DNA from 2 places in the Delftia deserti genome. Region 1 is predicted to be linked to the other one. Evidence: riboswitches for the same ligand, from Rfam matches in the RefSeq annotation. Region 1 holds a riboswitch; the other holds the start of a gene.
What was found. Region 1 has a riboswitch for glycine ahead of gcvT (glycine cleavage system aminomethyltransferase GcvT). Riboswitches for the same ligand answer to the same signal wherever they lie in the genome.

Region 1 (3,404 bases):
GGCCAGGCGGTCGCCGTGGACCAGGAAGGCGTCCAGCGCCTCGGCCGTGGGCGTGGCGCCGGGCCTGGCGACCACATGGGCGGCGACGATCTGGCCCCAGCGCTCGTCGGCTTCGCCGATGACGGCGACCTCGAGCACATCGGCGTGTTCGACCAGCGCGTCTTCCACCTCACGCGGATAGACGTTCTCGGCACCCGAATTGATCATGTAGTCGATGCGGTCGCGGATCCAGAGGTAGCCGTCGTCGTCGATGTGGCCCAGGTCGCCCGTGTGGTACCAGCCGTGCGCCAGGGCGCGGGCATTGGCGTCGGGGCGGTTGAGGTAGCCGGCCATCATGCAGGGGCCGCGCACCAGGATTTCGCCCACCTCGCCGGGCAGGCAGGCCTCGGCCGGATCGGTGGGGGCGTTGTCCTCGCGCAGGCGCGCCACGATGAGGTCATGGCCCATGGAGGGCAGCCCTGCCGAGCCCGCGTGCGAGAGTTGCTCGCGCGGCAGCAGGACGGACATGCAGGGACCCATTTCCGTGGTGCCGTAGACCTGGACCAGGTCGCTGCCGACCTTGCGCGTCCATTCGCGGATCAGGTGCGGCGCCATGGAGGCGCCGCCGTACTCCACCAGCCGCAGCGCGGGCGCCTGCTCAGGCGAGGCAATGGGGTCGGCCAGCAGCATGGTGACCATGGTGGGCGCGGCAAAGAAGAAGCTCACGCGCTCTTCGCGGATCAGGCGCCAGGCCTCGGTCACGTCGAAGCGGCGCAGCAGCACCTGGGTGGCCCCGGCCTGCAGGCGCGGCAAAAAGCTGGTGTGCAGCTCGGCCGTGTGGTTGAGCGGCGCCATGGCCAGGCCCACGTCGTCGCGCGTGAACTGCATGGTCTGGTGCATGAGGGCGTTGTGCGCCAGCTTGCTGCGGTGCGTGTGCAGCACGCCCTTGGGCCGGCCCGTGGTGCCGCTGGTGTACATGAGGATGCAAGGATCGCTTTCGCGCACATGGGCCTGTGGCGGCGCGCTGCTGCGGCCGCTGGCCAGGGCGGACAGGCGCTGCGTGGCCCAGATCGGCAGCGCGTCGGCCTGGGTATCGTCGGCAAAGATCCAGTGCTCGACGCCCGTGCCAGGGCCACCCCCGCCTTCGGCCTTGAGCAGGGCCTGGGCGCGTGCGGCCACCTCGCCGCCCTCTTGCTCGAAGACCAGGGCGCGCGCTGCACCGTCCTTGAGGATGAAGGCCAGCTCCTGCGCCGCCAGCCGGTAGTTGATGGGGTTGAAGATGGCGCCCAGGCGCGCGGCCGCCAGCATGGTGAAGACAAAGGCCGGCGTGTTGTAGAGAAAGGCGGCCACCACGTCGCCATGGCCTATGCCCAGCTCGGCCAGGCCGTGGGCGTGGCGGTTGACCTCGGCATCGAGCTGTGCATAGGTCCAGGCGCGGCGCTCGCCGCCCTCCCACGCGACCAGGGCTTCCTTGTTCGGCAGGTAACGTGCCGGCCAGGCCAATGTGTCTCCCAGCGTCTGCTGCATGTGCGCTTCTTCCTTCTCGCTCACGAGATTTCATATATCGATGCATCTCAATGTAGGAGATTTTTTAGACAGTTATGCAATTTGCAAATGCATCCATGCAGGCAAGCGCATGGAGCTGCAGTCGGCCCGCGGAAATCCCGCAGCCGCGCAGGGGCCGGCCGCAGCTAGAATGCGCCGGTCAGGAGAGAGTGCCCGCCCGGCCGCAATGGTCACAGGCAGCGGCGCCGCCGAAGGCGCAGGGTTCGTCCCGAACGCTCAGGTAAAAGGACTGGCACCGCCTGCCGCCACGGCCGCAGGCGTTCCTAGCTGGAGAGAGATGCAGGGCACGGCGGTGTGCCCCATCCACCGAAGGAGCAAGCCCCACGCATGGAAGGTGCGGGTGAATCTCTCAGGTAAAGCGGACAGCAGGGCAGGACATCCCGGGATTCCGGGATGGCGTTGTGCCTTGCCCCTTGCCGAAAAGAGAGTCCCTCCTTGACCGCTGCCTCCACCACCGATCTGCTCAAGACCCCGCTGTTCGACCTGCACCAGGAACTGGGCGCTCGCATGGTGCCGTTTGCCGGCTACTCCATGCCCGTGCAATACCCGCAGGGGCTGATGGCCGAGCATCTGCACACGCGCGAGGCGGCAGGCCTGTTCGATGTCTCGCACATGGGCCAGATCAGCCTGCGCGGCCCGGATGCCGGCGCCGCGCTGGAATCGCTGCTGCCCATGGACGTGCTGGGCCTGGGCGAACACCGCCAGCGCTACGGCCTGCTGCTCAACGACGCGGGCGGCATTCTGGACGACCTGATGTTCGTGCGCCGCGAGGACGACCTGTTCCTGATCGTCAACGGCGCCTGCAAGCACGAAGACCTGGCGCACATAGAGGCCCGCATCGGCCAGCGCTGCGAAATCGAGCCCCAGTTCGACCGGGGCCTGCTGGCGCTGCAGGGCCCGCAGGCAGCAGTCGCCATGGAGCGCCTGCTGCCCGACACGGCCGGGCTGGTGTTCATGACGGGCGGCTACTTCGACTGGGAAGGCGCCGAGCTGTACATCACGCGCAGCGGCTATACCGGCGAGGACGGCTTCGAGATCTCCTTGCCCGCCGGCCACGCCGAGGCCTTTGCCCGTGCCCTGCTGGCCCAGCCCGAAGTCAGGCCCGTGGGCCTGGGCGCGCGCAATTCGCTGCGCCTGGAAGCCGGCCTGTGCCTGTACGGCAACGATCTGGACACGACCACCACCCCGGCCGAGGCCGCCCTGAACTGGGCCGTGCAGAAGGTCCGCCGCATCGGTGGCGAGCGCGAAGGCGGCTTTCCCGGCGCGGCCGCCGTGCTGGCCCAGCTGCAGTCGCCCGAGCTGCTCACGCGCAAGCGCGTGGGCCTGGTGGCCCTGGAGCGCGTGCCCGTGCGCGAAGGCACGGAGCTGCTGGACGCGAGCGGCCGCAAGGTCGGCCAGGTCACCAGCGGCCTGCTGTCGCCCACGCTGAACCAGCCCGTGGCACTGGCCTATGTGGAGCCGGGCAGCGCCGCCATCGGCACCACGCTGCAGGCCATGGTGCGCGGCAAGGCCGTGCCCATGCAGGTGCAGGCCACGCCCTTCGTGGCGCCCCGCTATCACCGCGGTTGAGGACAGCCTGCGCGCTTGGCGTGGATCGAGTTCGGCGGATTCGTTTTTCCTGCCATCGCATGCCGCTACAGTGCGCACTGACCTTTCTCAAACCGCCTTTCACAGGTTTTTTTCAGTTTCTATCGGAGCAAGCCATGAGCATCCAGTATTCCAAGGACCACGAATGGATCAACGCCGCCAACCCTGACGCGGCCATCGTCGGCATCACCCTCCACGCGCAGGATGCGCTGGGCGACGTGGTGTTCGTCGATCTGCCCGCCGTGGGCACCAGCTTCAACCAGGGCGATGTG
Region 2 (3,404 bases), 2.3 Mb from region 1:
ATCATGGACGCCCGCCTGCACCGCTTCGCCGGAGTGTTGACGGTGTTCACTGCTTAGGCGTCGTACACGCCGTACACACGGTACACACCGTCTGCACCTCAGACCGCGCGCGGGCGCACCGTGCCTGCGCTGCGATCCGGGTCCATGACTGCAGCTCCCAGAAAATCGAAATCCACGGCCGGCTGTCTGCCGCTGACCAGGTCGGCGAGCGCCATGCCGGAGCCGCAGGCATGGGTCCAGCCCAGCGTGCCGTGGCCGGTGTTCAGGAACAGGTTGGCGATGGGCGAGCGTCCGATCAGCGGCACATTGCTGGGCGTGGCGGGGCGCAGGCCGCTCCAAAATTGCGCGCGTTCGGCATCGCCGGCGCCGGGGAACAGCTGCTGCACCCGCCGCACGATGGCCTCGCAGCGCACGGGGTCCAGGTTGCGGTCGTAGCCGTTGAACTCCGCCGTGCCCGCGATGCGCAGCCGGTCGCCCTGAGCGCCCGTATAGCGCGAGAACACCAGCTTGAACTCGTCGTCCGTGAGACTGACCTGATAGGCCTTGGCGGGGTCCAGTACCGGCAGGGTCACGGAGTAGCCCTTGGCCGGATAGATGGGCAGGCGCAGCCCCAGCGGCTGGGCCAGCAGCGGGCTGAACGAGCCCATGGCCAGCACATAGGCGTCTGCCTGGATGCGTTCGTAGCGGCCCTCGGCATTGGTCATCTCCACATGGTCGATATGGCGGCTGGCGCCCGCGCCCGTGGTGCGCAGCGCCGTCACATGGTGGCTATGGCGGAATTGCACGCCCGTGGCGGCAGCGATGCGCGCCAGCTCGCGTGTGAAGAGGTTGGCGTCGCCTGATTCATCCTCGGCCGTATAGGTGGCGCCCGCTATCTGCCCGCGCACATGGGCCAGGGCCGGCTCCAGGCGCACGGCTTCGTCGGCATCGATCAGGCGGCGGTCGCAGCCCAGGGCCTGCATCTGCTCGGTGGGCTTGAGCGCGCCCTCGAACTCGCGGGCGTTCGTGTAGAAGTGCAGGATGCCTTGCATGCGCTGCTCGTACTGGATGCCGGTGTCCGACCGCAGCTGCTGCAGCGCCTCGCGGCTGTAGGTGCCCAGGCGCACGATCTGCTGGATGTTGTGGCGCGTGCGCGCGGGCGTGCAGTTGCGCAGGAAGGACAGGCCCCAGAGCCACTGGCGCATGTCGGCACGCAGGCGAAACAGCAGCGGTGCGTCCTGCCGGCCCAGCCAACCGAGCAGCTTCAGCGGTGCGCCTGGGTTGGCCCAGGGCTCCGCATGGCTGACCGAGATCTGCCCGCCGTTGGCAAAGCTGGTTTCGGCGCCGGGCGCAGCCTGGCGGTCTATGACGGTCACTTCGTGACCCAGGGATTGCAGATAGTAGGCCGAGGCGGTGCCGATCAGGCCGGCTCCGAGAACGATGACGCGCATGACAATGCCCTTTCAAAGGCATGTGCCGGTCACGCGGAAGCTGGTAGCTATGGATTTAATAGCAAGCAGCCGGCGTCCGTCGTGACGCAGCTGCCGCTCCCCCTGTCCTTGGTACCTGAGAGATTCACCGCCGTCCATGGGGACGGGGCTTGCTCCTTCGGTGCGCCGCGCCTTGCGCGCGGCGGCTCTCCAGACGGCATGATGAGTTTGCAGTACGGAACCTGAGCGTGTATGGGAGTTTGCGCCTTCGGTGAGGCCGGCACCGTGGCGCCCGCCTGCTCTCCTGCTGATGGCGATTCTAGGGGGCGGCCCGTGCCGCTGCCGCTAGGCGTAAACCCCAGGTCGGCCTGCGGGCCTATCGCCTGCGCGCAACATGCGGTAAATGAGAACAATTTAGAATTTCGCGCTGATGGCGCCTTCCCTCCCTGGCCCCGGCCGACGCCGCCCGGGGCTGGCGAACGGCCGCCATGCACGACCACTGCCTGCTGCCAGCTACCCTCTGCCCGCCTCCCATGCACCGCTCCGTACTGATGCTCCGTTGCGCACCGATGGACATCTGACTGCCTTCGTCCGCCCCCATGACTTTCAAGAAAATCTGGTTCCAGCTGCACTGGTTCTTCGGCATCACGGCCGGCACGGTGCTCATCGTCATCGGGCTGTCGGGCGCGGTGTTCTCCTTCCACGAGGAAATCCTGGGCTGGATGAACCCCGGCACGGCAACCGTGCCCGCGCGCGATGCCGCGCCGCTGGCGCCGCCACAGATTGCGCAGGCGCTGCGCGAGGCCGGCGAGCAGCGCGTGGTCCAGCGCATCACCGTCTTTGCCGAGCCCGGCCGCTCGGCCCAGGTGGCCTTCAAGCCGCCGGCCGGCCAGCGCCGGGGCCAGACGGTCTTTGTCAATCCCTACACGGGCGCCCAGCTGCCCGAGCAGCACGGCACGGAGTTCTTCGAATGGGTGGAGCGCCTGCACCGCTGGCTGCTGCTGTCGCGCGATGACGGCAAGCCCATCACGGGCACGCTGGCCGGCCTGTTGCTGATGCTGTCGCTGTCGGGCCTGTACCTGCGCTGGCCGCGCCGGCCGCTGTCATGGCGCACCTGGCTGAGCTTCGACCCGGCGCTCAAGGGCCGCTCCTTCCTCTGGGGCCTGCACTCGGTGGCGGGCACCTGGGCCCTGGTGGCCTATGTGGTGTTCACCTGCACTGGCATGTACTGGGCCTTTGGCGTGGTGCGCAGCACGGTGGACGGCTGGGCCGGCGTGCCGCCGCGCGTGGCCGCTCCCGCGGCGCCGTCCTCGAAACCCGGTGGCGGCCGGCCTGAGCCGGCTGGCGTGCAGCAGCCCATCGACATCGCGCCCGGCTGGGCCGCCTTCGAGCGCATCGCCCATGGCTGGCAGTTCGCCCAGCTGCGTCTGCCCGAGCGTGCGGGCCAGCCCCTGCAGATCAGCTGGCTGGATGCCGACGCCGCCCATGAGCGCGCGCGCAACCAGATGGCCTTGCTGCCCGACGGCGCCGTGCAGCGCGACGAGCGCTATGCCGACCTGCCCACGGGCCGCCGCGCCGTGGGCGCCATCTACCCGCTGCACATGGGCACCTATTTCGGCATGCCGGGGCGCATCTTCATGACGCTGGCCTCGCTGATCATGCCCCTGTTCGCCATCACGGGCTGGATGCTCTACCTGGACCGCCGGCGCAAGGCGCGCGCCCTGGCCAAGGAGCGCCAGGCGCTGCTGGAGGACCCGCCACCGTCCGCGCCTGCGGGCCAGGACACCGTGCTGGTCGCCTTCGCCAGCCAGGCCGGCCGTGCCGAGCACCTGGCCGTGGCCACCGTGGCTGTGCTGCGCGGCGCAGGCATGGCGGCCAGCCTGCAATCCGTGGCGAGGCTGGATGCCGAGCAGCTGCGCCACCATCGGCGCGTGCTCTTCGTGGCCAGCACCTTCGGCGAAGGTGATCCGCCGGATGCCGCGCGCCGCTTTGCGC

Region 2: linked by a shared signal. The riboswitch ahead of ACFPFG_RS20810 (D-amino acid dehydrogenase) and the one ahead of gcvT (glycine cleavage system aminomethyltransferase GcvT) in region 1 are both predicted to bind glycine.

What each region holds. Positions count from the first base shown of each region.
Region 1 covers NZ_JBHSIH010000001.1:6,619,149-6,622,552, reverse strand. The annotation lists gene ACFPFG_RS31190 (fatty acid--CoA ligase) at 1-1,506, opposite strand, end outside; glycine riboswitch at 1,676-1,787, shown strand; glycine riboswitch at 1,803-1,921, shown strand; gene gcvT (glycine cleavage system aminomethyltransferase GcvT) at 1,981-3,114, shown strand; gene gcvH (glycine cleavage system protein GcvH) at 3,249-3,404, shown strand, end outside.
Region 2 covers NZ_JBHSIH010000001.1:4,327,644-4,331,047, forward strand. The annotation lists gene ACFPFG_RS20805 (FIST signal transduction protein) at 1-57, shown strand, start outside; gene ACFPFG_RS20810 (D-amino acid dehydrogenase) at 99-1,430, opposite strand; glycine riboswitch at 1,523-1,633, opposite strand; gene ACFPFG_RS20815 (PepSY domain-containing protein) at 2,009-3,404, shown strand, end outside.